Regions from separate parts of the Parazoarcus communis genome, predicted to be linked through region 2. Evidence: predicted binding sites of a transcription regulator. Region 2 holds the regulator's gene; each other region holds the start of a gene.
The links. The regulator sigma-54, encoded in region 2, starts transcription at its own class of promoters, with help from an activator protein. The targets are predictions, from matches to a motif close to TGGCACGCTTNCTGCTNA.
Positions count from the first base shown of each region.

Region 1 (7,843 bases), 1.4 Mb from region 2:
GCTCGAATCGCTGATGACCGCCACCATCGTCGACGACCTCACCGACACCACCAGCAACAAGAGCCGCGAATGCGTCGGTCAGGGCGTGGCCAACATTGCATCGGGCTTCCTCGGCGGCATGGCCGGCTGCGCGATGATCGGGCAGTCGGTGATCAACGTGAAGTCCGGTGGCCGCGGACGCCTGTCGACGCTGACCGCTGGCGTGGTGCTGCTGATCCTGGTGGTCTTCCTCGGCGACTGGGTGCGCCAGATCCCGATGGCGGCCCTGGTCGCGGTGATGATCATGGTTTCGATCGGTACCTTCAGCTGGGATTCGGTACTCAAGCTGCGCGAGAATCCGCCCAGTTCCAGCGTGGTCATGATCGCCACCGTCGCGGTCACCGTTGCCACGCACGACCTCGCGCGTGGCGTGCTGGTCGGGGTGCTGCTGTCGGGCTTCTTCTTTGCGCACAAGGTCGGCAAGGTGCTGCACGTCGGTTCGCGCGCGGAAGATGAAGGCAGGATGCGCCGCTATGCCGTCACCGGCCAGGTGTTCTTTGCCTCGGCCGACCGCTTCATCGCCTCCTTCGACTTCAAGGAAGTCATCGACAAGGTCAGCATCGACGTCTCCCGCGCCCATTTCTGGGACGTCACCGCCATCAGTGCGCTCGACAAGGTGGTGGTCAAGTTCCGCCGCGAAGGCACCGAAGTCGAGGTCATCGGCCTCAACGAAGCCAGTGCGACCATGGTCGACCGCTTCGCGGTGCACGACAAGCCTGAAGCCGTCGAAAACCTGATGGGCCACTGAGGAGCAGACCATGAGCAAAGACAACAAGATTCTGGCCTGCGTGGATCAGTCCCGTTTTGCCGATACGGTTGCCGACTATGCAGCCTGGGCCGCGACGCGCATGGAGGCGCCGCTCGAGTTCCTCCATGTCATCGACCGCCATCCGGAACTCGGCTCCGGCGAGGATCATAGCGGCGCCATCGGCTTCAACGCCCAGGAGCAGTTGCTGCATACCCTGAGCGACAAGGATGCGGCGCTCAGCCGCGCGGCGCGCGAACAGGGACGCATCTTCCTCAACCGCCTGCGCGAGCGCGCGATCGCCGCCGGCGTGCCGGCACCGGACATGCGCCAGCGCCACGGTGCGCTCGACGACACCCTGGCCGAACAGGAAGACGGCGTGCGCATGTTCGTCTTCGGTCGTCGCGGCGCCTCGGCCGAGACCAGCAGCCAGAGCATCGGCAGCAACGTCGAGCGCGTGGTACGTGCCCTGCACAAGCCGGCGCTGACCGTGACCGAGGGTTTCAGCGAACCGCGCCGGATCCTGATCGCCTTTGACGGCGGCATCGTCACCCGTCGCGGCGTCGAGATGGTGGCAAACAGCCCGCTGTTCCGTGGCCTGCCCATCCATCTGCTGATGTCGGGCAAGGAAAGCCAGAGCGCGCCCAAGCAGCTGGAGTGGGCGAAGAACACGCTCGAGGCGGCAGGCTTCGAGGCCCCTGCCTCACTGATTCCCGGCGACGCGGAGCAGGTCATCGAGAAAACGGTGAAGGCACAGGGCATCGATCTGCTGATCATGGGCGCCTACGCCCACTCGCCGCTGCGCAGCCTGCTGTTTGGCAGCAAGACCACCGACCTGTTGCGCACCGCCACCATTCCGACACTGCTGCTGCGGGGCTGAGAAGCCCGCACGCCGGGTGCTGGATCACCCCAGCAGGGCCACCGTCTTGATCTGCGCCCACATTCGTCGATTGGCCACGATGCCGAGCTGGTCGCACGAGCGCCGGGTGATGCGCGCGATCAGCGGGGTGCCGCCCGCATCGAGCCGGACCAGCACATGCGCAGGGGTATCGGCTACGACCACCTCCTGCACGATGGCCTGCAGCAGGTTGGTAATGCTGCTGTTATCGTTGCGCGTCTCGGCAAGGCTGACGTCGCGCGCATGCACACGGAAACGCAGACGGTGGCCGACGGCCTCCGGGCGCCGCGCGACCAGTACGCTGCCGCCCGCAAAATCGAGCCGCGTCAGGTGGTAGCGTTCATCATGCTCGGCGATGACCGACTCGATGACGACACCTGCATCCTCGGTAAACGCCGTCGGCAGGTCCAGGCGGGCCAGCGTCTCCACCAGCCCGCCCTGAGCAACCACTTTCCCCTGATCAAGCAGGATCACATGATCCGCCAGCCGCGCCACCTCGTCGGGCGAGTGGCTGACGTAGAGCACCGGGATGTCGAGCTCGTCGTGCAGGCGCTCGAGGTAGGGCAGGATCTCCTGCTTGCGTTTGAGATCCAGCGCGGCCAGCGGCTCGTCCATCAGCAACAGTCGCGGGCTGGTCAGCAGCGCCCGCGCCATGCCCACTCTCTGCCGCTCACCGCCCGACAGGCGCTCCGGCATGCGGTCCAGCAGATGGCCGATCCCCAGCAGTTCGACGGCCTGGTCCCAGGCCACGCGCCGGGTTGCTGCGGCGACCCGCTTCATGCCGAACTCGAGATTGCGCCGCACCGAGAGATGCGGAAACAGGCTGGCCTCCTGAAAGACATAACCGATCGCACGCTCGTGCGTCGGCACGAAGATCCCGGCGTCGGCATCCTGCCAGTGCTCGCCATTGACGATGAGCCGGCCCAGCGGTGCGCGCTCAAGACCGGCGACGCAGCGCAGGCAGGTGGTCTTGCCCGACCCCGAATGACCGAACAGTGCGGTAACGCCGCGCCCCGGCAGTTGCAGATCGACGTCGAGTGAAAAGCCACTGTAGTCGAGGCGAAAGCGGGCCTGTATGCCTTCTGCCGTCATGTGCCCATCCCCGGCTTGAAGCGGCGACTGGTGTACAGCGCGAGCAGGACGAAGAAGGAGAATACGACCATGCCGCCGGCGAGCCAGTGCGCCTGTGCGTACTCCATGGCCTCGACGTGATCGAAGATCTGCACCGACACCGTGCGCGTGCTGCCTGGAATATTGCCGCCGATCATCAGCACCACGCCAAACTCGCCCACGGTATGTGCGAACCCCAGAATCGACGCGGTGACGAAGCCCGGTCGCGCCAGCGGCAGCACCACCGAGAAGAAGGTGTCCCACGGACTGGCGCGCAAGGTGGCGGCGACTTCCAGCGGGCGCTCTCCAATCGCTTCAAAGGCGTTCTGCAGGGGTTGAATGACGAAGGGCATGGAGTAGAACACCGAACCGACGACCAGGCCGGCAAAGGTGAAGGGCAGCGTGCCCAGCCCCAGTGCGGTCGTCATCTGACCAATCGGGCCGTGCGGCCCCATGGTCACCAGCAGGTAGAAGCCGATCACCGTCGGCGGCAACACCAGCGGCAATGCCACCACCGCCCCGATCGGTCCCTTGAGCCACGAACGCGTGCGTGCCAGCCACCAGGCGATTGGCGTACCGATCAGCAGCAGCAACACCGTGGTCAGGCCCGCCAGCTCCAGCGTGAGCCAGATTGCCGAGAGATCGAGCGCAGTGAGTGACATGCCCGCCGACCTCCTTACAGATCGTAGCCGTAGGCGCGGATCACCGCCGCAGCCTTCGGCCCCTTGAGGTAATCGACCAGCGCCTTCGCTGCCTCGCTGTCCTTGCCCTTGCTCAGGATCACCGCGTCCTGACGGATCGGATCGTACATGTCGGCGGGCACCACCCAGGCTGAACCCGACGTGATCTTGCCATCCTTCGACACCTGCGACATCGCGACAAATCCAAGCTCGGCATTGCCGGTGGAAACGAACTGGTAGGCCTGAGTGATGTTGGTGCCCTCGACCAGCTTGGGCCCGACCGCTGCCGTCAGGCCGAGCTTGTCCAGTACCTGAGTTGCAGCAAACCCATAGGGCGCCGTCTTGGGATTGGCAATCGACAGGTGCTTGAACGCATTCCTGCTCAGCACCTCGCCCTTGTCATCCACGTAAGCACCATCAGACGACCACAGCACGAGCTTGCCGACCGCATAGGTGAAGCGTGACCCGGGCACGATGCCGCCTTCGGCTTCCAGCTTCGCCGGCGTCTTGCTGTCGGCGGCGAAGAATACCTCGAAAGGCGCGCCGTTCCTGATCTGTGTGTAGAGCCCCCCCGTCGGGCCGAACGCCGCCAGCACCTGGTGCCCCGTATCCTTCTCGAACTGCAGTGCGATCTCCTTGATTGGCGCGGTGAAGTTGGCGGCAACGGCGACCTGAACTTCTGCTGCGTTCGCGCCAGCGGCGAACACACCAAGACTGAGCGCAATGACAAGGCGGGAAACGGGCGGCTTCATGATTCAACTCCAGTAGATGATGACGGAAAAGGCCAGCCTCAGTCGTAGATCGCAAGAATGACGCTGGATGATTTGAAAAAGGCACAGACCGGCACGCCGACCTCGATACCCAATGCCTTGCAGCTCTCGCCGGTCACCACGCAGGTCACACTGCGACCCGATGGCAGCACCAGCGTGACCTCGTTGTTCACCGGCCCTGCATGCACTTCGGCGACCTTGCCCCACAGTTGGTTGCGCGCGGTGAGCCGCATCGTCTGATCGACCGACAACATCACCGAGGACGACTTCACCAGGGCAAAGACCTCCTTGCCGATCGTCAGCCCGAGATTCTCGGCGCTGGCCTTGGTGATGACGGCGGCAATCTCGGTATCGGCGTCCAGACGCACGCGTACCTCGTAATCCACCCCGCCATCGCGCAAACCGGTGATCGCGCCAGAAAACTGATTGCGCGCGCTGGTCTTCAGGCTCATGCGGTGCATCAGCTTCTGGAAACCGCGAATGTCACAGCCACCCGCCTCATTGAGCCGTTCGGTGAGGCGGTCGAGCGCGGCCTGATACTCGATTTCCAGCGCGCGATACATCGCCACCATCTTCTGGCCGTATTCGGTGAGGCGGGTGCCTCCACCCTGTCGTCCGCCGGTGACACGAACGACCAGAGGCTCGGGCGCCAGATTGTTCATGGTGTCGATCGCGTCCCAGGCCGCCTTGTACGACAGGGGTACCGCTTTCGCCGCCTGGTTGATCGAGCCCTTGTGCCCGATCTCTTCCAGCAATCGGATACGCGTATCGGATAGCGCTGCACCGATCTCGGTTTCGAGCGACATGCGGGCGAGGAAACGGGTAGCTGTCATCGTCTGTGAAGGCATTATGTATTCCGATTTATATAAAGCCAAAACCATGCCAGGCGGCATTTACTATGGTTGCACAGGAATAACCCTTGAAACTACAGTGCACCCCGGGGACATTTGTTGATTACCTGACAATTATATGTAGCTCGAGCTACAACGTGTTTCTTTTCCTTCAATTACAGGATCGCTCTGGAGAACAACATGAAAGTCAGTGCCCGCAACATCTTCAAAGGCCCCATCAGTGCAATCAAGACCGGCATCGTGAATGCAGAGGTCGCAGTCTCGATTGGTGGAAACGACTCCCTCGTCGCCGTCGTCACCATGGAAAGCCTCAATGCCCTTGAGCTCAAGACGGGCAAGGACGTCGTCGCACTGGTGAAGGCCCCCTGGGTCATGCTGATGAGCGAAGGCAGCGACATCCGCCTGTCAGCACGCAACAGCCTGACCGGCACGGTCAAATCGGTCGAGGTCGGCACCGTCAACGCCGAGGTCAGCATCAGCCTTCCCGGCGGCAGCGAGGTGGCATCGGTCGTGACCAAGGAAGCAGCCGCAGAGCTTGGACTCAGGCCCGGCGTCCCCGTCACCGCAGTCATCAAGGCGTCGAACGTCATTCTTGGGGTCCCCGCCTGAGCGTGCACCCCGGGACATTCATGTCGCTCCAGGAACTCAGCGCGGCATGCTTTCGCTGAAGCTGTAGAAGGACTGTCCGGCGCAGTCCTGACCGGGCTGCACGGTGCGGTGGATCAGCCAGCGCTGGTCGCGCAAACGCCAGGCCGCGACCGACTCCGCGTAAGCCGCTGCCGCATAGAACTCTTCGCCGTCATCCGAGCGCGGTTCGCGCAATACATAGCGGTGTGCGTAGTAGCAGGCTTCTCCGTCAGGGTCGTAGCCGAAGACCCGCTCGGCATCGAGTTCGGCCTCGCGGAACAGATCAAAGGACAGGGGCACCACCACCACGTCGCGCCACTCCACCGGCAAGCGACCCCACCAGGGCTGCTCGCCACTGTCTGCGGCACGACGACGATCACCGGTTCTTATATGGCTTGCTGTACATAACACCGCACACATCCTCCTGGGACAGGAATGTCTTCACACAGGCGTGTTGATGCGATCCGCCTGACAAGAATGGCGCAAGCGGGTCTGCCACGCGCATTCGTTGCATCCAAAAGCAATAACGATGCCCGAGAAAGATTCCGCACAGCGGGATGAGAAAGCGGGGCAGGCAGACGGCAGTGAACGAAAAAAGGGCGGCCATGCCGCCCTTCCCAAAACTCAGACCGCGATCAGCAAGCTCAGAAGTGCCACTGCAGCTTGATCATCGGCGTGGAAGTCTCGGAGCCCGTGCTGCCTTCCTTGGAGCCGAACTTGTTGTTGATGTACTCGTAGCCAATGCCTGCGCGCAGGGTGCGCGGCTTGCCCATCAGCATCTGGCCGACGTCGGCCATGATGAACATGTCAGTCCAGGTCTCGGGATCGGTCTTCACGCCGAAGCCGTCCTTGCCCTTCTTGCCGGTGTAGTTCAGGAAGCCTTCGAAGGACAGAGGCACCGAGCCGACGTTGAAGGGAATGCCCCAGGCCATCGCGATACGGTAGGTCGGATCGAATTCAACCGATTTGCCGACGATGCCGTTGTTGTTCCACTCCTTGTAGTACAGCAGGCTCACATCGAAGAAGCCCTTGGGAATATCGAACTTCAGCGTCGGACCAACCAGAATCTTGCGCACCTTCGGCGCAAATGCCGTGTCCTTGGAGTTCCAGTCGAGACCGGTCGTCAGCGCGATTTCCTTCACAGGCCCGAAAGACAGGTTCTTGTCGAAGACCTTGCCCAGGTAGAGCTGGTGGGCATACACAACATAGATTTCCTGCGCGCCGGTATCGCCGCCCTTTGCCGGGTCCTTGCTGTCGGACATCAGGATATCCACGTTCAGGAAGTTCTGTCCGTAGTTGTGTCCACTCACATGGGTGAAACCAACGATGTCTTTCGAAACATCGTCCGAAATGGCGGGCTCCCTGAACTGCTCGCCATAACGATATGAGATCGAAGTGTCGCTCCAGTTGGCCGCAGAAGCAGTCACGGGCGCTGCTAGACAGGCGCCAAGGACAGTCGTGGCGAAAAGGCGGGAGGAAAGCTTGTGCATGGTTCGAGGGCTCCTGAGCGTAAAAATGGTGTTGTTCAACGCAGCAAGAGGCCGCGCTTTTTTTCAAGCTAACAGGAGTCCGGAGATTTTTCTTCAATAGCCCTTATTGCTGATTTCGTATAGCAACAACATCTGCATCCATTTGTTTATAAAGACTATTTCTAAGTCTTCAAAGATCAAGCACAGGCACCACAAAGGCTTCTTTCAAGCCTGGACGCACAGCGATTGTGCATCGCAAAATACGCACACATTCATCCACTTAGGCCGCTTGCAGAAAATCAACCGCACACTTTCAGTGCAAGTCAGGACTTGAAACACCCGAAATCGCCACCTTTGCATCAATTTGGCCGTGGCACGGCAATTGCCAAGCTTGCTCCATCAACTCAAAGGAGCACCGCATGTTTCAATTCAAGTCTGACGCCCTCTCCGCACCAATCACCCGCCGCACCGTTCTGGGCGCCCTGCTTGTCGCGGCATGTTCATTCGGGCTCGGACAGACCCACGCCGCCGATCCGGTGAAGGTCAAGTTCACCCTCGACTGGCGCTTCGAAGGCCCGTCCGCGCCCTTCCTGCTTGCCAAGAGCAAGGGCTACTTCGCCGCCGAAGGCCTGGATGTCGAGATCGACGCCGGCA
Region 1 covers NZ_CP022187.1:2,961,674-2,969,516, forward strand. The annotation lists gene CEW83_RS13555 (SulP family inorganic anion transporter) at 1-787, shown strand, start outside; gene CEW83_RS13560 (universal stress protein) at 798-1,664, shown strand; gene modC (molybdenum ABC transporter ATP-binding protein) at 1,689-2,774, opposite strand; gene modB (molybdate ABC transporter permease subunit) at 2,771-3,454, opposite strand; gene modA (molybdate ABC transporter substrate-binding protein) at 3,469-4,224, opposite strand; gene CEW83_RS13580 (TOBE domain-containing protein) at 4,263-5,090, opposite strand; gene CEW83_RS13585 (TOBE domain-containing protein) at 5,274-5,702, shown strand; gene CEW83_RS13590 (hypothetical protein) at 5,739-6,050, opposite strand; gene CEW83_RS13595 (hypothetical protein) at 6,365-7,210, opposite strand; gene CEW83_RS13600 (ABC transporter substrate-binding protein) at 7,609-7,843, shown strand, end outside.
Region 1: the regulator sigma-54 is predicted to act here: its motif matches at 5,110-5,127, upstream of CEW83_RS13580 (TOBE domain-containing protein).

Region 2 (7,843 bases):
GAGCGTTCGGACTGTGGCGCCGAAATCGACATTGCCCTGCTCCCCCTGGCCGAACTGCGTGCGACGGGGGCCGACGAGGCTCAGGCGCGGCGTGCGCTGCTCGCCGGTGGCGACGATTACGAACTGCTGTTCTGCGCCCCCGCCGATCGCCGTGACACCGTACTCAAGATCGCGCATGAGCAGGGCATTGCCTTGCACCGCATTGGCCGCCTCACCGGCCACCCCCGCCAGTTGATGCTGCGCGAGACCGACGGCCGCCTGCTTTATCCCATGCTTTCCGGATACGACCACTTTGCCTGAAACACGCCCCACCACGCGCTTGCTGCTGAGCCACCCGGCCCATTTCATTTCACTCGGATTCGGCTCGGGGCTCTCGCCCAAGGCCCCGGGCACGGCCGGCACACTGCTGGCATGGCTGCTCTATCCCTTGCTGCGCACGCCGCTGTCGGAAGCGACCTTCCTCGCGCTGGTGTGCGCGCTCTTCGTTGCCGGCATTCTCGCAGCCGAGCGCACCGGACGCGCGCTCGGCGCCTCCGATCACGGCGCCATCGTCTGGGACGAAATGGTCGCGATGTGGCTCGTCCTCGCCTTCACACCCGCAAGCCTGATCTGGCAGGCCGTTGCAGTGGCGCTGTTCCGCCTGTTCGACATCACCAAGCCACCGCCCATCCGCTGGGCCGACAGCCGGGTCAAGGGCGGTTTCGGGGTCATGCTCGACGACCTTCTTGCCGCGGGCTACACCCTGCTCTCGCTTGCCGTACTCGTTGCCATTTTCGGCGCCTGAACCCATGGACAACACGCTAGAACACCTCTCGGCCCGCGTCGGCGAGGCCCTGACCCGCAAGGGCTGGATGCTTGGCACCGCAGAATCCTGCACTGGCGGCTGGATTGCCGAGGTCGTCACCGCCACGGCGGGCAGCTCGACCTGGTTCGACCGCGGCTTCATCACCTACTCGAACGCGGCAAAGATCGACATGCTCGACGTCGGCACCGGGACGCTCGCCGCGCATGGCGCAGTGAGTGAGGCCACGGTTGCGGAGATGGCTGCGGGCGCCCTGAAGCACAGCCTTGCCAGTATTACCGTCGCGGTCTCAGGCATTGCCGGGCCCGGTGGCGGCAGTGCGGCGAAGCCGGTGGGCACGGTTTGCATCGCCACTGCGCTGCGCTGGGGCGATGTCTTCCCCACCACCCGCCACTTCGACGGCGACCGCGAAGCCGTGCGACGGCAGACCGTCATCGCCGCACTTGAAGAGGTCCTTCGCCTTACCGATTCGGACAGCAGCATCTCAGCAAGCTCTGTGCCATAATTCGCGTCTCACTCAGGAAGGACCACTCATGGACGACAACAAGGCCAAGGCGCTTGCCGCCGCGCTCTCTCAAATCGAGAAGCAATTCGGCAAGGGCTCGATCATGCGGATGGGCGACGGCAGTATCGAGCGCGACATCCAGACCGTCTCCACCGGCTCGCTCGGGCTGGACATTGCCCTCGGCCTGGGCGGCCTGCCGCGTGGCCGTGTAGTCGAGATCTACGGTCCGGAATCGTCCGGCAAGACCACGCTGACCCTCCAGGTCATCGCCGAAATGCAGAAGCTCGGCGGCACCGCATCCTTTATCGACGCCGAGCATGCGCTCGACGTGGGCTACGCCGAGAAACTCGGCGTCAACATTGACGACCTGCTGATTTCCCAGCCCGACACCGGTGAGCAGGCGCTCGAAATCGCCGACATGCTGGTGCGTTCGGGCGGCGTGGATATCGTCGTCATCGACTCCGTTGCCGCACTGACCCCGAAAGCCGAAATCGAAGGCGAGATGGGCGACCAGCTGCCGGGCCTCCAGGCACGACTGATGTCGCAGGCTCTGCGCAAACTGACCGCCAACATCAAGCGCACGAACACGCTCGTGATCTTCATCAACCAGATCCGGATGAAGATCGGCGTCATGTTCGGCAGCCCCGAAACCACCACCGGTGGTAACGCGCTCAAGTTCTACGCTTCGGTCCGCATGGATATCCGGCGTACCGGTGCGATCAAGAAGGGCGACGAAGTCGTTGGCTCGGAAACGCGTGTCAAGGTCGTCAAGAACAAGGTCGCGCCGCCGTTCAAGGAAGCGCACTTCGACATTCTCTACGGAGAAGGCATCTCCCGCGAAGGCGAGATCATCGACCTCGGCGTGACTTACAAGATCGTCGACAAGTCCGGCGCCTGGTATTCGTACAACGGCGACAAAATCGGCCAAGGCAAGGACAACTCACGCGAGTTTCTGCGCGCAAACCCGGCGCTGGCTCGTGAAATCGAGAACAAGGTTCGCGCAGCGGTCGGACTCGGCGAAATGGCCGCGCTCGGTGGCGCGGCACCCGTCGCTTCCGAAGCCTGATCTCCGCCCCGTCCGGACGCTGACCCCTGATGGGCGAGCCGAGTCTGCGCGAACGCGCGCTGCGCCATCTCGCCCGTCGGGATCACTCGCGGGTGGAGCTTGCGCGCAAGCTGTCTCCATATGGCAGCGCCGAGGAGATCGAAGCCGTACTGGTTCGCATGAGCGAACTCGAACTGCTCTCCGACACCCGTTTTGCCGAAGCGTGGGTTCGCAGCAAGGCTGCCCGGTTTGGCAGCCAGCGGCTGCGCCACGAGCTCGCGAGACGTGGCGTATCGAAGGACTTGATCGACGAGGCCATCGAGAGCGAATGTGTGGAATCCGAACTCGACCGGGCTCGTGCAGTGTGGCAGTCTAGATTTGGCCTCGCACCTGACGATCGCCGCGAATGGGCGCGCCAGGCGCGTTTCCTGCAAACCCGTGGTTTTTCCACTGACGTGATCTGCAAACTGTTGAAAGAAGCCCCCGATGAGTCTGCTTAAGGTCACCGGCCTGCAAAAGCGCTACAAGGCGCGCACAGTCGTCCATGACGTCTCGTTCGAGGTTGGCTCGGGCGAAGTGGTCGGCTTGCTGGGCCCCAATGGCGCAGGCAAGACAACCTGCTTCTACATGATCGTGGGCTTGGTGCGCGCCGACGGCGGCGAGATCACGCTCGACGACGCACGCCTGACCGATCTGCCGATCCACGCTCGCGCACGCCTGGGGCTGTCGTATCTGCCGCAGGAAATGAGCGTGTTCCGCAAGCTCACGGTCGCCGAGAACATTCGTGCAGTACTCGAGCTCCGCGGACTGCCGGTGGCGCAGATCGACGAACGCCTGGAAGAGTTGCTCGAAGAACTTGGCATTGCGCACCTGCGCGACAACACCGCCATCTCGCTGTCAGGCGGAGAACGCAGACGGTGCGAGATTGCACGTGCGCTTGCCACCGACCCGCGCCTCATCCTCCTGGACGAGCCTTTCGCAGGGGTCGACCCGATCGCCGTACTCGACATCCAGAAGATCATCCGCTTCCTGAAGGAGCGCAACATAGGCGTGCTGATCACCGACCACAACGTGCGCGAAACGCTCGGCATCTGTGACCGCGCAACCATCATTACCGACGGCCGCGTGCTTGCCAGCGGCAAGCCGCCCGAAATCATCGCCAACGAACAAGTGCGCCAGGTCTACCTCGGCGAGCACTTCCGTCTCTGATTCCGGCACGCCCCGACTGGCATCATGAAACCAACCCTTCAGCTCAAGCTCTCGCAGCACCTGACGCTCACCCCGCAGCTGCAGCAGTCCATCAAACTGCTGCAGCTCTCTACGCTCGAGCTCAACCAGGAAATCGAACGCTTTCTGCTGGAAAACCCGATGCTCGAGCGTGAGGACGGCGACGGCAGCGACTTCGCACCGTCCGCGGTCGGCAACGATGCGCAGCCCGCAACCGAGACCCCGCGCGAGACCAGCGCCGAGACCAACCAGGAAGCCGAGCCCCGCAACGAGAACGAATCGGCCGACTTTGACGAAGGCATGGACTGGTCGGGCACCGGCAGCGGCGCCAGCAGCAAGAGCGACGACGACGAGGACAGCGACTTCCAGGAATTCCAGGCCGCAGGCACCTCGCTGCGCGACTATCTCGATCAGCAGGTTGCCCTGTCCCCGCTGACGGACCGTGACCGCATGCTGGTGCGCTTCATCATCGAAGCGCTCGATAGCGACGGCTACCTGCACCAGGAGCTCGAGGACCTGCTCGAACTGCTCCCGCCCGAACTCGACTACGACCTCGACGACCTCGCGATTGCCCTGCGGCACGTGCAGCAGCTCGAACCGGCGGGCATTGGCGCACGCACCCCCCAGGAGTGCCTCGGCCTGCAGCTGCGCGCCATGCCGGCAGGCAGCTGCCGCGACCTGGCGCTGGTCATCGTCGAACAGCACCTCGAGCTGCTGGCCGAACGCAACTTTGCGAAGCTCAAGCGCCTCACCGGGTGCGACGACGACGCCCTGCGCGATGCCCAGGCGCTGGTGTGCCGGCTCGACCCGCATCCGGGGTCGCAGCATTCCAACGAAGAAACCCGCTACGTCCTGCCCGATGTCGTGGTGCGCAAGATCCGCAACCGGTGGACGGTGTCGCTCAACGCCGAAGCCATGCCGCGCCTGCGCATCAACCAGCTCTACGCCAGCCTGCTGCAGCAGAACCGGGGCCAGGGCGGCGGTCTGACCGGCCAGCTGCAGGAAGCACGCTGGCTGATCAAGAACGTACAACAGCGCTTTGATACCATTTTGCGTGTATCTCAGGCCATCGTTGACCAGCAGCGACAGTTCTTCGATCATGGCGAGGTGGCAATGCGTCCATTGACCCTCAGGGAGATCGCGGACCAGCTCGAGCTGCATGAATCAACCGTATCGCGCGTCACCACTCAGAAGTACATGGCGACGCCGCGCGGCGTATTCGAACTCAAGTATTTTTTTGGCAGTCACGTTGCCACCGACACCGGTGGTGCGGCTTCTTCCACAGCGATTCGTGCCTTGATTCGCCAGCTGGTGGACGCCGAAGACAGAAAGAAACCCCTGTCCGACGCAAAGATTGCCGATCTGTTGGGCCAGCAGGGTATCGTGGTCGCGCGGCGCACAATCGCCAAATACCGCGAATCACTCAATATCCCGCCGGTCAGTCTGCGTAAAACGCTTTGATACCAAGAGGAGTTAACATGAATCTCAACATCACCGGACACCACGTTGAAGTGACACCGGCCATCCGCGAGTACGTCTCCGGCAAGCTTGACCGCGTGATCCGTCACTTCGACAACGTTACCAGCGTGAACGTGATCCTTTCCGTTGAGAAACTCGACCAGAAGGCTGAAGTCACCGTGCACGTGCGCGGCAAGGACATTCACGTCGAAAGCGCCGACGCCGACCTCTACGCTGCCATCGATGCGATGACCGACAAGCTCGATCGCCAGGTGCTCAAGTACAAGCAGAAGAGCACCGATCACCACCACGACTCGCACAAGCACCAGACTCCCGAGGCGTGATTTTTCACCAGGCCTTTCGGACCCGGGTGAAGTTATAATCCGCCGCTCAATTTGGCGGTCCGGCTTTGCCCGGGCCTGAGAGACCTTTCAGCGTGGCGTCCGCTCCGGCGGCGTTGCGTGAGCCCCAAAGCGCATGAGCCTCATCTCCCAACTCCTGCCACTTTCGAACGTGGTTGCCGACCTCGACGCCAGCAGCAAGAAGCGCGTCTTCGAACAGGCCGGCCTGTTGTTCGAAAACAATCAGGGCATCGCCCGCAGCATGGTGTTCGACAGCCTGTTTGCGCGCGAACGCCTTGGATCGACCGGCCTCGGCCAGGGCATTGCCATTCCCCACGGCCGCATCAAGGGCCTGAAGGACGCAGCCGGCGCGTTTCTACGTCTCGAAGCCCCGGTGCAGTTCGATGCGCCCGATGGTCGTCCGGTGAACATGCTGTTTGTCCTGCTGGTACCCGAACAGGCCAACGAAACCCACCTTCAGCTGTTGTCGGAGCTGGCGCAGATGTTCAGCGATCGCAGCTTCCGCGAACAGCTGCAGGCCGCACCCGACGCACAGGCGCTACACACCCTGTTCAACGACTGGGGTACCGATGCGACAAACGAGCCTCTCGCAGCTGTATGAGGACAACCGCGAACGTCTGCAGCTGACCCATGTCAGCGGCAGTATCGACGCGGTTCTCTCTGTTGCCGAAGAGCGCATCTGGCCAGCCGACCTGATTGGCCACCTCAACCTGATTCACCCTACCCGCCTGCAGATCCTCGGCGCAGCCGAGCTGGCCTGGGCGCAGCGGCAGTCACGTGACAAGGTCGCGCACCACCTCAACGACATCCTGTCTGCACATCCGCCCGCCTTCATCCTGGCCGACGGCTGCGAAGTGCCCAACATCGTCCATGGCGTCTGTGCGGCGCACAACGTCGGGCTGTTCACCACACCGCAGCCGGCTGCCGGGGTCATCGACCAGTTGCGCCTATACCTGTCGCGGCAGCTCGCTGAAAAGGTGTCGCTGCACGGCGTGTTCATGGACGTGCTCGGACTCGGCGTGTTCATTACCGGCAACTCCGGCGCGGGCAAATCCGAGCTTGCGCTGGAGCTGATCTCGCGCGGTCACGGCCTGGTTGCCGACGATATCGTCGAATTCTCGCGGATCGCACCCAGCGTGCTCGAGGGCCGTTGCCCCGAACTGCTGCAGGACTTCATCGAGGTGCGCGGACTCGGCATTCTCAACATCCGCACCATCTTTGGCGAAACCGCCTGCCGCCGCAAGATGCGCCTGCGGCTGATCTGTCACCTCGAACGTCGCCAGCCCGGCCAGGACGACCCAAGCCGGCTGCCCATGCAGCGCGAGCATCAGAACATCCTCGGCGACGCGATTCCCCGTGTCACCCTGCCGGTTGCCGCCGGTCGCAACCTTGCGGTCCTGCTCGAGGCCGCGGTGCGCTCGACCATTCTGCAGCTGCGAGGAGTGGACTCCACCCAGGAGTTCATCGAGCGCCAGATCAAACTGCTCGAAGCCGACCAGCCGGACGGCACCGCCTCCGACCGCCCCGGCTAAGGGCAACCCCTCTTGCGCCGCGATGTTTTTTCGGGCACTGCGCTTGCCGCAGTGCCGCATCGACTGCTACCCTCAGCCCCTTTACCGCAGTGCCCTCGCACAAAGCCAAAGCCATGACCGCCGCAAGCCCGGATTATCTGGAACGTATCCTCAACGCCCAGGTGTACGACGTCGCCATCGAGACACCGCTGGATTTCGCCAGCAATCTCTCCGCCCGAATTCACAATCAAGTGTATTTCAAGCGCGAAGACATGCAGCCGGTGTTCAGCTTCAAGCTGCGCGGTGCGTACAACAAGATGGTCAAGCTGTCGCCGCAGGCCCTGCAGCGTGGGGTCATCTGTGCCTCGGCGGGCAATCATGCCCAGGGTGTGGCGCTGTCGGCGAACAAGCTCGGGGTCCGTGCGGTCATCGTCATGCCCAGCACCACGCCGCAGATCAAGATCGACGCGGTCAAGGCCAGGGGCGGTGAAGTCGTGCTGGTGGGCGAGTCCTACTCCGACGCCTACGCCCACGCGCTTGAACTGGAGAAGGCCGAGAAGCTTACCTTCGTCCATCCTTTCGACGATCCGGATGTAATCGCGGGCCAGGGCACCATCGGCATGGAAATCCTGCGAGCCCACCCGCAGCCCATCCATGCAGTGTTCTGCTGCGTGGGCGGCGGCGGCCTGATTTCCGGTGTCGCAGCCTACATCAAGCGTTTGCGCCCGGAGACCCGGATCATTGGTGTCGAAGCGGTCGACGCCGACGCAATGACGCGCTCGCTGGCCGCAGGCAGACGGGTCGCGCTCGATCAGGTGGGCATCTTTGCCGATGGCGCTGCCGTCAAGGAAGTGGGCCGCGAAACCTTCCGCCTGTGTCAGCAGTACGTCGACGAGATGATCCTGGTCGATAACGACGCGATCTGTGCCGCGA
Region 2 covers NZ_CP022187.1:4,406,885-4,414,727, reverse strand. The annotation lists gene thiL (thiamine-phosphate kinase) at 1-300, shown strand, start outside; gene CEW83_RS20225 (phosphatidylglycerophosphatase A) at 293-784, shown strand; gene CEW83_RS20220 (CinA family protein) at 789-1,307, shown strand; gene recA (recombinase RecA) at 1,336-2,373, shown strand; gene recX (recombination regulator RecX) at 2,403-2,852, shown strand; gene lptB (LPS export ABC transporter ATP-binding protein) at 2,839-3,561, shown strand; gene CEW83_RS20200 (RNA polymerase factor sigma-54) at 3,586-5,040, shown strand; gene hpf (ribosome hibernation-promoting factor, HPF/YfiA family) at 5,058-5,381, shown strand; gene ptsN (PTS IIA-like nitrogen regulatory protein PtsN) at 5,515-6,000, shown strand; gene hprK (HPr(Ser) kinase/phosphatase) at 5,969-6,931, shown strand; gene ilvA (threonine ammonia-lyase, biosynthetic) at 7,045-7,843, shown strand, end outside.

Region 3 (7,843 bases), 470 kb from region 2:
TGGTGTTGATGTCGAGGTTGTTGGTCGGTTCGTCGAGCAGCAGGATCTCGGGATTGGCGAACAGGGCCTGACACAGCAGCACGCGCAGTTTCCAGCCCGGCGCGACGTTCTTCATCGGGCCGTTGTGCAGTTCGGTGCCGATGCCGACACCAAGCAGCAGTTCGCCCGCACGCGCCTCGGCAGTGTAGCCGTCGTACTCGCCGAACTTGCCTTCGAGTTCGGCGGCGCGCATGTAGTCGTCTTCGGTGGCCTCTGGATTGGCGTAGATGGCATCCTTCTCGGCCATGCACGCCCACATCTGCTCGTGCCCCATCAGCACCACGTCGAGAACACGCAGGTCTTCATAGCCGAACTGGTCCTGGCGCAGATAGGCCATGCGTTCGTGCGGATCCTTCGATACGTTGCCGGCTGATGGCTCAAGCGCACCGCAAAGGATCTTCATGAAAGTCGACTTGCCCGCGCCGTTGGCGCCGATCAGGCCGTAACGGTTGCCGTCGCCGAATTTGACGGAGACGTTCTCGAACAGGGGCTTGGCCCCGAACTGCATGGTGATATTGGCGGCGACGAGCACAGTAAATCCTGTTTTTCAGATAAAACAAAGCCTTGCATTATAGCGCAAGGCAGGTTGCACTGCAGCGAAGGATCGGGGGCGAACTAAGGCGACGAGCGCTCAGGGGCAAGCCACTTCTGCAGCAACTGGGCATGTCCGGCTGCAGGGTCGAGGACGTAGGGACGAAAGCCTGCGCGCTCGTAGCTGGCAAGCGCCGTGTGATTGTTCGACAGCACTTCCAGCGTGAGCTTGCAGCAGCCGCGATTGCGGGCCGCGGTCTCTGCCGCGCCGAGCAGGGCCTGGCCGATACCGCGGCGGCGAAAGTCCGCATGTACGACCAGGTCGTGGACGTTCAGCAGCGGCGCCGCGGTAAAGGTCGAGAAGCCCTCGAAACAGTTGATCAGGCCGCATGGCGTGTTGCCGCTGAAGGCGACAAAAGCGACGAAGTCGTTGCGCTGCAGCAGGCGCTCGGCGAGTGTGGCCCGAACTGGTTCAGCCAGCGGCTTGCCGCCACCCATCGGATCGCGCGCATAGTGATCGAGCAACTCGATGAAGGCTTGGGCGTGGTGGGCCTGAGTGAGGTCCAGCTCGACGATATCGAGTGCTGGTGCAGTGCTTGTGTTCTGAGTGCAGGGCATCGTGGGCTGTGTGGTTGTGGTCGGGATGCCTGCCCCGGATGTGAATGCTGGTGCAGGTGGGCAGGCGCGCTGGCGACCGGTGGGTCAGGGGCTTGGGCGCTGTGTCGGGAAATTCTCGCTCTCCGTTTGCAGCTTGTCGAGCATTGTGTCGGCATTGCATGGCTGCGGGCTTCATATGCCATTTTCAGTATGGTGCGTTGGGCAATAGAATACGGAATCTCTTACGGCTCGCGCCTACATGTCTCGAACCTCACTTAAGTTGTATCTTGTCGAAGGCGGGATCAGGCTCATCTTTCCCCTGTTCGGCGTCGCCTTGCTGGTGGCCGGTATCTTCGGCGCGATCTCGTTCGGGGTGCAGCCGCTTTACGAGGCCATGCAGACACGGCAATGGACGCCGGTGCCCGCCACGCTCGAGTTCGTGTCAATCGAGCCGGCAGACCTGCTGCGCAACAGGCCGCTGCCGTCGCTGAAAGTTCGCTACCGCTATACGGTGGACGCCGAGGGCTTCGTCGGATCCCGCTATGACCTCCATCAGGGGGTGGGATACCACAGGACCCTGGCGGCGGTGTTGCGGGAGATGGATATCGGTCAGTCGGTCACGGCCTGGATCGATCCGGCCGATCCGGGCAAGGTCGTGCTTGTACGCTCGCTCAACTGGACGCTGCTTGCGATGGCCTTGCCCTTTGTCGCGATTGCGCTGCTCGGCGGTTTTCTGTTGCTCGGTGGCATGGTGGCCTGGAATCAGGCGCGGCCGCTGGGTAGCCTCGGGGGCAGTTCGGCGCCGGACGCCAAGCCCCGCCGCGCCCGGTCGCCCAGGACGTAGGCGTCAGACGAAACGCGCGACGAAGCAGGGCTGGGCCGGATTGGCGCCGGCTGGCAGCGCGAGCCGGATGCGACGTCCACTGCCCGGCACCATGTCGAGTGCACCGCCAACGGCATCTTCCATGTGCGTGCAGGTGGCGGTGAAGTTGCCGTCGGGCTGCACGAATTCCAGCGTATCGCCGACGCCGAAGCGGTTTTTCACCTCGACCTCGGCCAGCCCGCGCGCGCTATCGAAACCGACCACTTCGCCAACCAGCAGGCTGCGTCCCGATTCCGAATGACCCCGCAGGTAGTTCTGGTGTTCGGGTGTGTGGTGGCGCTGATAGAAGCCGTCCGTGTAGCCGCGGTTGGCGAGGCCTTCGAGTTCTCCGAGCAGCTTCAGGTCGAAGGGGCGCCCGGCAATCGCGTCGTCAATCGCGCGTCGGTAGCCCTGACTGGTGCGCGCAACGTAGTAGGGGCTCTTGGTGCGGCCTTCGATCTTGAGCGAGTCGACGCCGATGTCCACCAGTCGCTGTACATGCTCGATGGCGCGCAGGTCGCGCGAGTTCATGATGTAAGTGCCGTGCTCGTCTTCTTCGATCGGCATCAGCTCGCCCGGGCGGGAGCCCTCTTCCAGCAGCCATGTCCGGTTTGCCTCGGCGTGCCGCGGTCCGCCGCCGAGTGCCGTGCCCACGGTGCCGAAATCACGCGGATTGCCCAGTGCAGGGGCGTTGTTGCAGGTCTGAATGTCACCGCTTGCGGTCTCGGTGCCCGCGTGCACCTTGTAGTCCCAGCGGCAGGAGTTGGTGCAGCTGCCCTGGTTGGGGTCGCGATGGTTGAAATAGCCCGACAGCAGGCAGCGGCCGGAGTAGGCGATGCACAGCGCGCCGTGCACAAAGACTTCGAGTTCCATGTCGGGGCAGGCATCGCGAATCTCGGCGACTTCGTCCAGCGACAGTTCGCGTGACAGGATGATGCGCTTCACCCCCATCGACTGCCAGAAACGCACGCTCGCGTAGTTGGTCGTATTGGCCTGTACCGAAAGGTGGATTGCCATGTCCGGCCAGCGCTCGCGCACCATCATCATCAGGCCGGGGTCGGCCATGATCAGCGCGTCCGGCTTCATGTCGATCACGGGCGCGATGTCGCGTTCGAAGGTGCGAACCTTGGCGTTGTGCGGATAGATGTTGGCGACCAGGTAGAAGCCCTTGCCCGCTGCGTGCGCTTCATCAATGCCGGCCGCGAGTGCGTCGAGCTTGTCGAAGCTGTTGTTGCGCACCCGCAGCGAGTAGCGCGGCTGGCCGGCATACACCGCATCGGCGCCATAGGCGAAGGCGGTACGCATCATGTCGAGGGAGCCCGCAGGCGCAAGCAGTTCGGTGGGGCGGCGGGAGGCGGTCATGGCTGGAGGCGCAGGGCAAAGCGGCATTTTACGCATCGACTCTCGGTGGCGCACCCCCGCGGGAGATTTGCTGTTGCGGATGCACCGTAATCGGGCCGTCTGGGTGCGGAATGCACGATTAAGGTGCAGTGCATGTTCCTGTTTTGGGGCGCATGCACCGCCGTGTCTGGAGGTGCTGCACTGGAACGGTGCTTGCTTTCGATCCGCAATTCCGTTCGGAGGGATCATGGAAGCTTTCAAATCAAGCAGCGATGTCCTGTTCATCCTGCTGGGCGCCATCATGGTGTTGGCGATGCATGCAGGGTTTGCCTTTCTTGAGGTGGGCACGGTGCGCAAGAAGAATCAGGTCAACGCCCTGGTAAAAATCCTGACTGACTTTGCCGTATCGACCCTGGCCTATTTCCTGATTGGCTATGGCATCGCATACGGAGTCCATTTCTTTACCGGCGCCGAAACCCTGCTGGAGAAAAGCGGATTCGAGCTTACCCGTTTCTTCTTTCTGCTGACCTTTGCCGCAGCGATTCCCGCGATCATCTCTGGCGGTATCGCGGAGCGCGCGAAGTTCTATCCTCAGCTCGCGGCCACCTTCCTGATCGTCGGTTTCATCTACCCCTTCTTCGAAGGTGTTGCGTGGAACCAGGCGTACGGTGTGCAGGCGTGGCTCTCCGCGACGTTCGGTGCGGAGTTTCACGACTTCGCTGGCTCGGTCGTAGTGCACGCGATGGGTGGGTGGATCGCGCTTCCGGCGGTTCTGCTGCTGGGCGCGCGTCATGGCCGCTACTCCCGTACTGGCGCCATCTCTGCGCATCCGCCGTCGTCCATCCCTTTTCTGGCGCTGGGTGCCTGGATTCTGATCGTGGGCTGGTTCGGCTTCAACGTGATGTCTGCACAGACGCTGGAGAAGATCACTGGCTTGGTCGCGATCAATTCACTGATGGCGATGGTCGGCGGCACGCTGGCTGCACTGGTGCTGGGCAGGAATGACCCTGGTTTCGTGCACAACGGGCCGCTGGCAGGACTGGTTGCGGTCTGCGCAGGCTCCGATCTCATGCACCCGCTTGGTGCGCTGGTGGTCGGTGGGGTGGCCGGCGCCCTGTTCGTCGTGATGTTCACGCTCACCCAGAACCGCTGGAAGATCGACGACGTGCTCGGTGTGTGGCCGCTTCATGGTTTGTGCGGCACCTGGGGCGGGCTCGCCGCGGGCATTTTTGGCAGCACGGCGCTCGGAGGGCTCGGTGGCGTGTCTTTCATGTCGCAGTTGGTGATGACGGTATTCGCCATTGCGGTTGCCGTCGGCGGGGGCGTTCTGGTGTACGGCGTGCTCAAGCTCACGCTCGGGTTGCGCCTGGATCAGGAAGACGAATACATGGGGGCTGACCTCGCGATCCACCGCATCACTGCGACGGCGGAGCGCGAGTCGAACTGGTAAGGGCAGGGGTGGCGGGCCGGAATCGATGGCGCGGAGCAGGTTTCGTGGCACCCCGGTGCGCCGCGTCACGAACCATGTCATGAAGACAGGGCGCGGTGTTTGCCGCAGAATTGCGCCCTGTCTCACCATTCGGGCGCAGGGCGCCTCTGCTCATGATCATCCCATTTCAGGCCTTGGTCTGCCCGCTCGACGGCGCGCGTCTGCACTGCAACGGTTCCGCCTGGCGTTGCGCTGCCGGGCACACGTTCGACGTTGCCAGCCAGGGCTATACGCACTTGTTGCCGGTACAGCAGAAGCGCTCGCGCGATCCTGGCGACAGCAAGGAGATGGTGGCCGCGCGGCGACGCTTTCTCAATGCCGGGCCCTATCAGCCCATCGCTGCAGCGGTGGGGCGGATGGCGCTGGCGGGCGTGGAGGCCAAGGCAGCGCTCAGCTGCCTTGATGCCGGCTGTGGCGAAGGTTACTACCTGCGCCAGTTGGCGGCTGCATGCGGCGAAGGGCAGACGCTGGAACTGCTCGGGCTGGATATCTCCAAGTGGGCGGTGCTGTCGGCCGCAAAGCAGGACAAACGGCCCAACTGGGTGGTGGGCAGCAATGCCAACCTTCCGGTGTTCTCGGGCACGCTGGACCGGGTGCTGTGCATGTTCGGTTTTCCGGTCTACCCGGAGTTCGCACGTGTGCTCAAGCCGTCGGGCGTGCTGCTGCAGGTCGATTCGGGGCCGGACCATCTGCGGGAATTGCGCGAGATCATCTATCCGACGCTCAAACCCGAGCGCTCGGGCGAAATGCCGACGCCTGAAGGCTTTGTCAGGCAGTCCTCCGAGACCGTCCGCTACCGGCTGGATCTCTCGGGTAGCGAACAGATCGGCGATCTGCTGGCGATGACGCCGCACCTGTATCGCGCGAGCGCCGAAGGGCGTGCAAAGGCTGCCGCACTGACAGCGCTCCCGGTCACGGTGGATGTGCGTCTCAACGCCTTCCTGCGCCAGCCCGCTTTGGCCTAGGCTGGCCTAGGGCTGCTGCACTGCCTTGGCCTGAAACGGTGATGCCTCGTGCCACTGCATTGCGCCGTGCTCGAATTCATAGTCGGCGATGCGCGTCAGTGCGCCACCGATGTCGGCCGACCGGTATGCGAACAGGCTGATGCGCTCGATGCGCAGATCGAGATGCGCGCATGCGGCGAAGCGGCAGAGCCGTTCATGAACATCCGTGGTGGGCCAGGCGCCTGCGTAAAGGCCCACCGTTACGTGCGGGGTATAGCTGCCGTCGGGGTGATCGAACTCGTCGCTTGCGAGGCCGGTGCGCAGGCGGGCAATGTGCGCGCCTGCGTCGTCGACTTCAAGGTAGGGCGCGGAGGTGAAACTGCTCAATGACCCGATCCGGATTTCGAAAGGGCGGGGACGTACGCGTTGCAGCCCTGCGATTTGCCTGTGCAGAGCTTCGGCGCCAAAGTCGTCCGCGTGGCAGGGGGCGTTGCTGGGGAAACCGCACAGGCTCAGCGTGATGTGCGGCTGACGGGCGTAGTCGTCAAGGAGAAGCCCGCTCAGGTGGTGCTGAGCGGCGAGCACACGCCGGCGCACCGGCGCCGTATCCACATCGAGCGCCCACAGGAGATAGCGTGGCCGGCCAAGGTGCCACTCGTGGAAATCACGCCTGACATTGCGGATGGTGTGGCTGGCGCCTGCAAAGGCCGGGGTGTTCACTGCGTGTGTTGCGGCAATACGTGATGCCCGCAGTGCACGTCCTTCCTCACTGCTTGCAGGCGACGAGCCAGTCGACGACGCCCTGGCCGGCCGCCCGGCCGCTGGCGAAGCAGGCTGTCAGCAGATAACCACCGGTGGGCGCCTCCCAGTCGAGCATTTCGCCGGCGCAGAACACGCCGGGGATGGCTTTCAGCATCAGGCCAGCGGCCGTGTCCTCGAAGCGGACGCCGCCCGCGGTACTGATGGCTTCATCGATGGGGCGGGTTGCCCTGAGGCGCAGCGGCAGCGCCTTGATGCCGGCGGCGAGCCGAACCGGGTCGGCGAAGGCTGCGGCGGGCAGGCATTCGCGCAGCAGGCCGGCCTTGACGCCCTTGATCCCCGCCTGCCCTTGCAGATGGCTGGCCAGCGAGCGGCTGCCGCGCGGGCGGGACAGATCGGTGCTCAGCCGTGCCAGGCTGCGGCCGGGTGCGAGGTCGAGGTGCAACGTGGCCTCGCCCTGTGCGGCAAGCGTGTCGCGCAGCGGCGCAGACAAGGCGTAGATCAGCCCGCCTTCGATGCCGGTTGCACTGATCATGCACTCGCCACTGTGGGAGTGGGTCCGCCCCTGCGGGTCGGTGCACTGCGCCGCGAGCGACTTCACCGGCGCTCCGCCGAAGCGTTCGAGGAAGTGCGCGCTCCAGCCCGGAGTGAGCCCGTCGCCGCAGGAGACATCGAATCCGCAGTTGGCAGGGCGCAGGTCGGCGACGCCGATGCCTTGTGTGCGCAGGGTGGCAACCCAGGCGCCGTCCGAGCCCAGCTTCGCCCAGCTTCCGCCCCCGAGTGCGAGCACGACCGCGCTGGCTGACACGCTGCGCTCGCCGTCCGGTGTGGCGAATCGCAAGACCTGCGCTGAAGCGTCCGGGGACGGCCCCCAGCCGAGCCAGCGATGCCGTACGGCAAACTTCACTCCGTTCGTGCGCAGTCTCGCCAGCCAGGCCCGTAGCAGGGGGGCTGCCTTCATTTCCGTGGGAAACACCCGCCCTGAGCTGCCGACGAAGGTGTCGACGCCGAGGGCGGCGGCCCAGTCGCGAAGCGCACTCGGGCCAAAGGCATCGATCATCGGTGCCAGTTCGGCCGAACGCACGCCGTATCGCGACAGAAAGTGGGTGCTGTCTTCGCTGTGTGTGAGGTTGAGTCCGCCGCGTCCGGCCAGCAGAAACTTGCGCCCCACCGACGGCATCGCATCGAAGACGGTGACGGCGATGCCGTGCGAGGCGAGCACCTCGGCCGCCATCAGTCCGGCCGGCCCGCCACCAATGACGGCGACGAGCGCTTCAGCCC
Region 3 covers NZ_CP022187.1:3,935,818-3,943,660, forward strand. The annotation lists gene CEW83_RS17975 (ABC-F family ATPase) at 1-571, opposite strand, end outside; gene CEW83_RS17980 (GNAT family N-acetyltransferase) at 655-1,188, opposite strand; gene CEW83_RS17985 (DUF3592 domain-containing protein) at 1,427-2,011, shown strand; gene yegQ (tRNA 5-hydroxyuridine modification protein YegQ) at 2,015-3,391, opposite strand; gene CEW83_RS17995 (ammonium transporter) at 3,618-4,820, shown strand; gene CEW83_RS18000 (putative RNA methyltransferase) at 4,973-5,824, shown strand; gene CEW83_RS18005 (2'-5' RNA ligase family protein) at 5,831-6,523, opposite strand; gene CEW83_RS18010 (TIGR03862 family flavoprotein) at 6,570-7,843, opposite strand, start outside.
Region 3: the regulator sigma-54 is predicted to act here: its motif matches at 3,573-3,590, upstream of CEW83_RS17995 (ammonium transporter).

Region 4 (7,843 bases), 2.1 Mb from region 2:
CGCCTCGAATGCGGGAGACAAACGGGCCGGAATATCGTCTTCGGAACAGACGACGAAACGCAGACCGGGCCACTCCTTGCGCAGTACGCTCACACAGGCATCACCGAGCCCCTCGTAGGCGACGAGCGCGGCAGCCTTGGCCAGAATGGCTTCGGTAATCATGTGTCAAGCTCCGCGCCTGGCATGTAGCGCTGCAAGCTGGAAGGCGCTCTGCCAAGCAGCTTGGCAAGCCATGGCGGCGGACTCTGCAGCGTCCCCTGCAACTGTGCGAGGACCTCGCGCGCAGCACCACCGACCGGATACTTCACCGGATGAATCCCCGCACGGACGACTTTCGCTGCCGCCGGACCGCCGATCGACTGCATGTAGGCAAGATGACAGTCCCCGATCAGTTCGGCGCGCGCGACGTTGCGGTCCTCTGCATCATCGGTCACCCGCGTTGAGCGAACCTCGGACAGGAAAATCCCGGTCTCGGACACCAGATAGATCAGGAAACGGCTGCACGAGCCAAAGTGCCCGTCGAGCATCTCCCCTGAATTCGAAGCCACCGCGACCCGTAACAGGCCTTCGCCAGCAGGCGCATCGACATCGGGCACGGGTGCGCCATCGTCAATCCCCTCTCCCCACAGGTAGCGCACGGCAGACTTGAGCGCACTTGCGTCAACGCCAGGGTCGACGATCTCGTCCCCCTGCAGCATGGCCTTGATATCGGCCACGGTCATACGGGCAAGCTTGGCTTCGGTCACTGGGGTACCAAGCCGGTCACCAAGGGAACGCACAAACGCTGACACCTTGACGTCGGGTAAAGCACGCGCGGCAAGCGCGATGCGCAACGCGGCCTCACGGGTCACAGGGCTGGCGGTGGAACTGGCGGCATTCATGACTGACCTCCCGGGGCAGGTAAAACAGACGGGGCGTGCCGTGAGGACACACCCCGGATTCAGGATCAGGCCGCAAGCGGCACGATACAGGTGTCGGTGCCCGGGCAGACCGCGACGCACTGCGGCTCGTCGAACTCGCCCTCGCACTCGGTGCAGGTATCGGGGTTGATCTTGAAGATGCCGCCCTTGTCGGTAATCGACTTGGTCGGGCAAACCGGCTTGCAATCGCCGCACGACGTGCATTCAGCCTGTACGATCTTGAGTGCCATGATGAACTCCTTTCAATGAGGAAACGCCCCTATTCGGGCGCATCCACTCGCTTTGCACGCACGGAAACCGGCAGTCGCGCCGGTGCTTCCTGAGGCTCGATGTAATACGTTCCGCCACTGGCGAGCTTGAGCTCTCCGCCCCATTTCGCCGGGGTATCGAACTCGATCGAGGCGATGTTGTCCTCGAGATCGCGCTTGGGCAGGTAGAACACCAGGCCGCCTGCGTCATTCTTGCGAATCATGATATTGGCCACAATGGACCTCCTTGTAGGCTCGGACACAAGGCCCGACGCCAGGGGCGTTTTCGCCCCTGGCCACGACAACCCCCGGAGTCGGCTTGCGCGAGGGCGTTTTCCCTCAGCCGCTCCGGACGACCTTCTTGCTTAGCGAATCAGGTCGTAGTTGTAGTCGGTGGTGCCCATGCCGCGGGTCTCGTCGTCGAGCCGCTCGAGGACTGCATTGACCAGGGTGGTGAGGATGTACATCGCGCCCTCGTAACCCAGCGTGGTCATCCTGTGCAGGTGGTGACGATCGAAGATCGGGAAGCCGAGACGGATCAGCGGCACCTCGAACTCCTTGCCCTTGTGCACCGTGTCGCGCTGGATGTACTTGCCGTACGAGTTGCCGATCAGGAAATCGGGCTTGTCGGTGAAGCACAGGCTACGCAGATGCCACAGGTCGGCACCGGCGTGGACCTTGCAGTTGGCGCCCACCGGCGACTCGGCCAGCATCTTGTCGACCGCCTTGGCCCAGCGCTTGTTGGCGTTGTTGCACACGATGTGGGTCGGCTCGGCACCGAGTTCGAGCAGGAACTTGACCATGCCCATGACGAAGTCGGGATCGCCGTACAGCGCGAACTTCTTGCCGTGCAGCCAGGTATGGCTGTCCTGCATCATGTCCATCAGGCGGCCACGCTCGAGGGCCAGCGACTCCGGGATCTCCTTGCCTGTGATCTCGGACACCTTCATCAGGAGCTCGTCGGTCCACTCCATGCCCATCGGGATGTTGAGCTTCGGGATGTCGTGGTTCCACGTGTTTTCGACGAACTTCTTCGTCTTCTCGAGTTGCCACGGCTGCAGCAGGATGGTGTTGTGCGCATTCGGTGCGTCCTTCACTTCATCCATCGTCGTGCCGCCCGAGTACATGCGGAACTCACCGTCGGACGGGGTATCGAGCACTTCGGTGGGGTCGGACAACAGGGTCGCATCGACGCCCATCTCACCCATCATGCGCTTGATGACGCGGTAGTTGCCGAGGTAGGTCTCGAAGCCCGGCACGAAGTTGAGCTTGCCGTTGGAGCCAGCAACCTTGCCTTCCATGCTGTTGAGGGTGAAGTAACGTGCGATACCCTCGAACATGTTGTCCCAGCCGGTGGTGTGGCTACCGACAAACGACGGCGTATGGGCGAACGGAACCGGGTAGTCCTGCTCGATGTGACCCGCCTTCTTGGTGTTGTTGATGAAGGCGTTGAGGTCGTCACCGATGACCTCGGCCATACACGTGGTCGACACGGCAATCATGTCGGGCTTGTACAGCGCCTTGGCGTTTTCCAGGCCGTCGAACATGTTCTTCTGGCCACCGAACACCGCAGCATCTTCCGTCATCGAGTCGGAGACGCACGAGATCGGCTCCTTGAAGTGACGGTTGAAGTAGGTGCGAAAATAGGCCACGCAGCCTTGCGAGCCATGCACGTACGGCAGGGTCTTGTGGAAGCCGAGCGAGCACAGCACGGCGCCGAGCGGCTGGCAGGCCTTGGCTGGGTTGATGGTCAGCGCTTCGCGCTTGAAGTTGAGGTCCTGGTATTCCTGGGTGGTGGTCCACTGGAACACTTCCTCAACCTTGTCCGCCGGGTGGCGCTCTTCAAACAGGTCCTGTTTGTTCTTCAGCGACGCCTTGTAGTCGTCGTCACGGAACAGGGGGTAGCAGGGCTTGATATCGTCAACGGTCTGCATTTCTGGCTCCTTGCCTGCGCCGCCAATCTGCGGACGTCAGGCACAAGGTTTTGGGTTGCGCGGAGTGGCCTCCGCGCATCAACACTTTGCGCACCGGGAGAAGCATCGCGACCCGATTCATCCGGCCCCCGAAGTGGGTGGCCTGAATCGCAGGCGGATCGCGACGTCGTACCCGGCAGACTCGCGCGCTATTACGCAGCGGCCTTCACTTCTTCGGCGGGCTTGACGGCCTTCCACGGCGGGGTTTGCTTGCCCCAGCACGGGTTGTTCAGCGTCATGTCCATGTCACGGGCGAAGATGGCAAAGCCGTCAAAGCCGTGATACGGGCCGGAGTAGTCCCAGCTGTGCATCTGGCGGAAGGGAATGCCCATCTTCTGATAGATGTACTTTTCCTTGATGCCGGAGCCAACCAGGTCGGGCTTGATGCGCTTGACGAACTCCTCCAGCTCGAAGCCGGTGACGTCGTCGTACAGCAGCGTGGCGTTGCCCATTTCCTGAATCGTGCGATCGTAGTCGTCGTTGTGGCCGAACTCGTAGCCGGTGCCGACCACTTCCATGCCCAGATCTTCGTATGCGCCGATGACGTGACGCGGACGCAGACCGCCGATGTAGAGCATCACGCGCTTGCCTTGCAGACGCGGCTTGTACTTGGCGATGACGGCTTCCATCATCGGCTTGTACTTGGCGATCACGCGCTCGGCGCCTTCCTTGATCGAGTCGTCGAAGAAGGCTGCGATGCGACGCAGCGACTCTTCGATCTTGGTCGGGCCAAAGAAGTTGTACTCCATCCATGGAATCCCGTACTTCTCTTCCATGTGACGGCTGATGTAGTTCATCGAGCGGTAGCAGTGCAGCAGGTTCAGCTTCGCCTTCGGGGTGTTTTCCATTTCAGCGATGGTGCCGTCACCTGACCACTGTGCGATCACGCGCAGGCCCATCTCCTCGAGGAAGATGCGCGATGCCCAGGCGTCGCCGCCGATGTTGTAATCGCCGATGATGGTGACGTCGTACGGGGTCGATTCGAAGTGCTGACCGTCGCGGTTCGACAGCACCCAGTCACGCACCGCGTCGTTGGCGATGTGGTGACCGAGCGACTGCGACACGCCGCGGAAGCCTTCGCAACGCACCGGCACGACAACCTTGTTGATTTCCTTCGCGGCCTTCTTGGAGACGGCTTCGATGTCGTCACCGATGAGGCCGATCGGGCACTCCGACTGCACGGTGATGCCCTTGTGCAGCGGGAACAGGCTTTCGATCTCGTTCATGATCTTGGCGAGCTTCTTGTCGCCGCCGAAAACGATGTCCTTCTCCTGGAAGTCGGAGGTGAAGTTCATCTCGGCAAAGGTATTCACGCCCGTGGTGCCGACGTAATAGTTACGACGACCGGCACGTGAGTACTGACCGCAACCGACGGGGCCGTGGGAGATGTGGATCATGTCCTTGACCGGACCCCACACCACACCACGCGAACCGGCGTAGGCACAGCCACGGATGGTCATCACGCCGGGCAGCGACTTGCGGTTGGAGGTAATGCACTTCTTGGACTGCTCGACCGACTGGTCGTTGATCGCGAGGTGCTTTGCGCGATCCTTCTTGGCCTTCTCGGGATAGACCTCGAGCACTTCCTGGATCAGGCTCTCGGTTTCTTCACGGGTGAGCGTAGACATCTTGCTTCTCCTGTTCACGACGACACCAATCTGTGCACGGCGTGGGTAGGTTTGCTCGACACCCGACGACACAAGCGGTGTTGTGCCGGCGGGCGGTTAGGCAGACATCTGCCTGCCGGACAACGGTCAGGCAGCAGCAGCGGCAGCGGCGTCAGCAGCCAGTTCAGCGGCGGTCTTGCCGATGATGGCGGTGTTTTCCACTTCCATGATGCCGAACTCCATCAGCAGTTCTTCAAGCTCGTCCATCGTGATCGGGGTCGGGATCACGAACTTGGTGTTATCGACGATCTTGCGGGCCAGCGCACGGTACTCATCTGCCTGCTTGTGCGTCGGGTCGTACTCGATCACGGTCATGCGGCGGATTTCAGCGTGCTGCACTGCGTTGTCGCGGGGTACGAAGTGGATCATCTGGGTGCCGAGCTTCTCAGCCAAGGCCATGATCAGTTCGTCTTCACGGTCGGTGTTGCGGCTGTTGCAGATCAGGCCGGCCAGACGCACGCCACCCGAGTTGGCATACTTCACGATGCCCTTGGCGATGTTGTTGGCGGCGTACATGGCCATCATTTCGCCGGAACAGACGATGTAGATTTCCTGCGCCTTGTTCTCGCGAATCGGCATGGCGAAGCCGCCGCAGACCACGTCACCCAGCACGTCGTAGAAGACGAAGTCGAGATCTTCGTCGTATGCGCCTTCCTCTTCGAGGAAGTTGATGGCGGTGATCACGCCGCGGCCGGCGCAACCGACGCCAGGCTCAGGACCACCGGACTCGACGCACTTGACATCGCCGAAACCGACGGACATGACATCCTCGAGTTCCAGGTCTTCCACGCTGCCAGCTTCGGCGGCGAGTTCCATGACCGAGTTCTGAGCCTTCGAGTGCAGGATCAGACGGGTGGAGTCGGCCTTGGGATCGCAGCCAACGATCATCACCTTCTTGCCGGCTTCGGCAAGTGCGGCGACGAGGTTTTGTGTGGTGGTGGATTTGCCGATGCCACCCTTACCGTAGATGGCGGCTTGACGAAGTTTTGCCATGGTGCGTTACTCCTTGTCGGAACTGAACTCGTGAATCGATCGTGTTGCGTTGAACCACGAGCACTCATTTGCAATCGGCGTGCCAGCTCTGAATTCCACGCTCAACATATTGTTTTATTTAGGATTTAACGAGATTGTCAGGCAGCAAACCAACCTCTCCGTGCGACAAAGACCCTACAATTTGTAGGGCCGACAACATTCACGTCGCAATTCCTGCAAGCCTTGCACGCCTGAGTGTCCCGCCCACGGCAAGACGCTCGCTGAACCGCTGCAACCTGCCGACGGAGGCCCTTGGCAGCTTCGCCTTCCAGCTCACCCCGTGCGCCCTCAGCCTCGACGGCGTCCTGCCCTTGCACCAGCCGCTGTTCGACCGCCTCGACACGCTCGATTCCGCACCGGAACGCACCTGCGTGTTCCGAACCTACATGAACGCGCATTTCATGCTCGACGATGCACCCGCCCTCGGACTGTCGGAGAATGTGCGCCTCGATCGCAGCAGGATGGACTACCTGCGTCTGCTCAGGGGCTGGCTGTTTGATTCGGAGGGCCGGGAGGGGGCGATCCTGAAAGCCTGGGTGGAGTCTCGCTTCGGCCTCCTCACCCGCTACCATCGCGGACCGCTGGGCGCCGAGGACAGCGCTGGGCGCAGCGGCTTCGAGCAGGAGGTCTCCGCCGGTCTGTACTCCACCGCCGGACTGGAAGCACAGGTGGACCTGCTCTATTCGTGGACGCAGTACGAGCTCGCGCGACGCCTTCACGGGCGTACCCACCTGCAGCTCTACCGCGGCTGTTCCGACCCGAGGGCGCTGCGGGAGATGCATGCGCTCGATGACGGCAGGCGCGTGGTCGAACTGAACAACCTCAGCTCTTTCTCCGCCAACGCCGAGCGCGCTGACGAGTTCGGCGATCGCGTCTTTTCATGCGCCACCCCCATGCCCAAGATCCTCGCCTTCAGCGGACTCATGCCGGGACTGCTGCAGGGCGAGAATGAATACCTGGTCATCGGCGGTATCGCCGCAATCACGATCGAATACTGAAGTCTGCCGCCTTGTCGGAAGTCGGACATTGGCATGTCGGGCGCGCGACAGCATCGGGCGCGCCCTCGCCTCCATCGACACCCGGAACCGCAGCAGCGCGAGGGCGGCTCCCCTGGACTCCGGTGGCATCGATCTTGCTGATCGAAGCAGGAAATCGCGAAGTACGCGCCCTGCAACCACAAGGAAGCCCCATGACGACCGTCTTCGACCAGATCCGCGCCGGCCTCGCAGCCGGTGAAGTGGTTCCATTCATCGGCGCCGACGCCCTTGCCGATGTCACCCACGGCAAAACCGGTGCCAAGATTCCGGCCACCAGCGACGAACTGATTCTCGCGCTCAACAACGGCCAGCCCATGGCGCCGCGGCTTATGTACGAGTTTCCACGTGCAGCAATGAACATCGAGCTCAAGCGCGGACGCAATGCAGTCAATCGCGCACTCGAGAACATCTATGCAGATACCGAGTGGTCTCGCGCTGGCCTGCACGAGTGGCTCAACGGACTCAACCTGCCCTATATCATCGACCTAAATCGTGACACCGGCCTCCAGCAGGCGTGGGCAAGCCACCCGCATACGCTGATCGTTGGCATCGCCCGCATCGCCGGCGGGCTGCGCTACAAGCTCTTCAGCCACGATGGCACCGCCTACACCGCAGCACGGGACGAAAGCGGCATCGACCCTGCTGCCCCCATCCTGTTCAAACCCTGTGGCACGCCGTGGCCGGAGCCGAACTGGATTGCATCGGACGCCGACTTCGTCGATTACATCACCGAGCTCATGGGCGGCTTTGCCATCCCGCCCTATCTGAAGGAAAGGCGCAAGGGACTGCGCTACCTGGTGCTTGGGGCACGTCTGAATCGCGACACCATCCGCATGCTGCTGGCGGATTTCATCTACAGCGCCGGCGAGCCCGCAGGCTGGGCGCTGATTCCCGGTGCGAACGACAAGGAAAAGCGTTTCTGTGCCCACCTGGGTCTGGAGGTGGTCGATGCCGACTGGCGCGAAC
Region 4 covers NZ_CP022187.1:2,305,996-2,313,838, forward strand. The annotation lists gene CEW83_RS10455 (DUF6129 family protein) at 1-162, opposite strand, end outside; gene CEW83_RS10460 (dinitrogenase iron-molybdenum cofactor biosynthesis protein) at 159-881, opposite strand; gene CEW83_RS10465 (4Fe-4S dicluster domain-containing protein) at 947-1,150, opposite strand; gene nifT (putative nitrogen fixation protein NifT) at 1,180-1,392, opposite strand; gene nifK (nitrogenase molybdenum-iron protein subunit beta) at 1,534-3,102, opposite strand; gene nifD (nitrogenase molybdenum-iron protein alpha chain) at 3,294-4,769, opposite strand; gene nifH (nitrogenase iron protein) at 4,896-5,801, opposite strand; gene CEW83_RS10490 (NAD(+)--dinitrogen-reductase ADP-D-ribosyltransferase) at 5,936-6,838, shown strand; gene CEW83_RS10495 (SIR2 family protein) at 7,030-7,843, shown strand, end outside.
Region 4: the regulator sigma-54 is predicted to act here: its motif matches at 5,869-5,886, upstream of nifH (nitrogenase iron protein).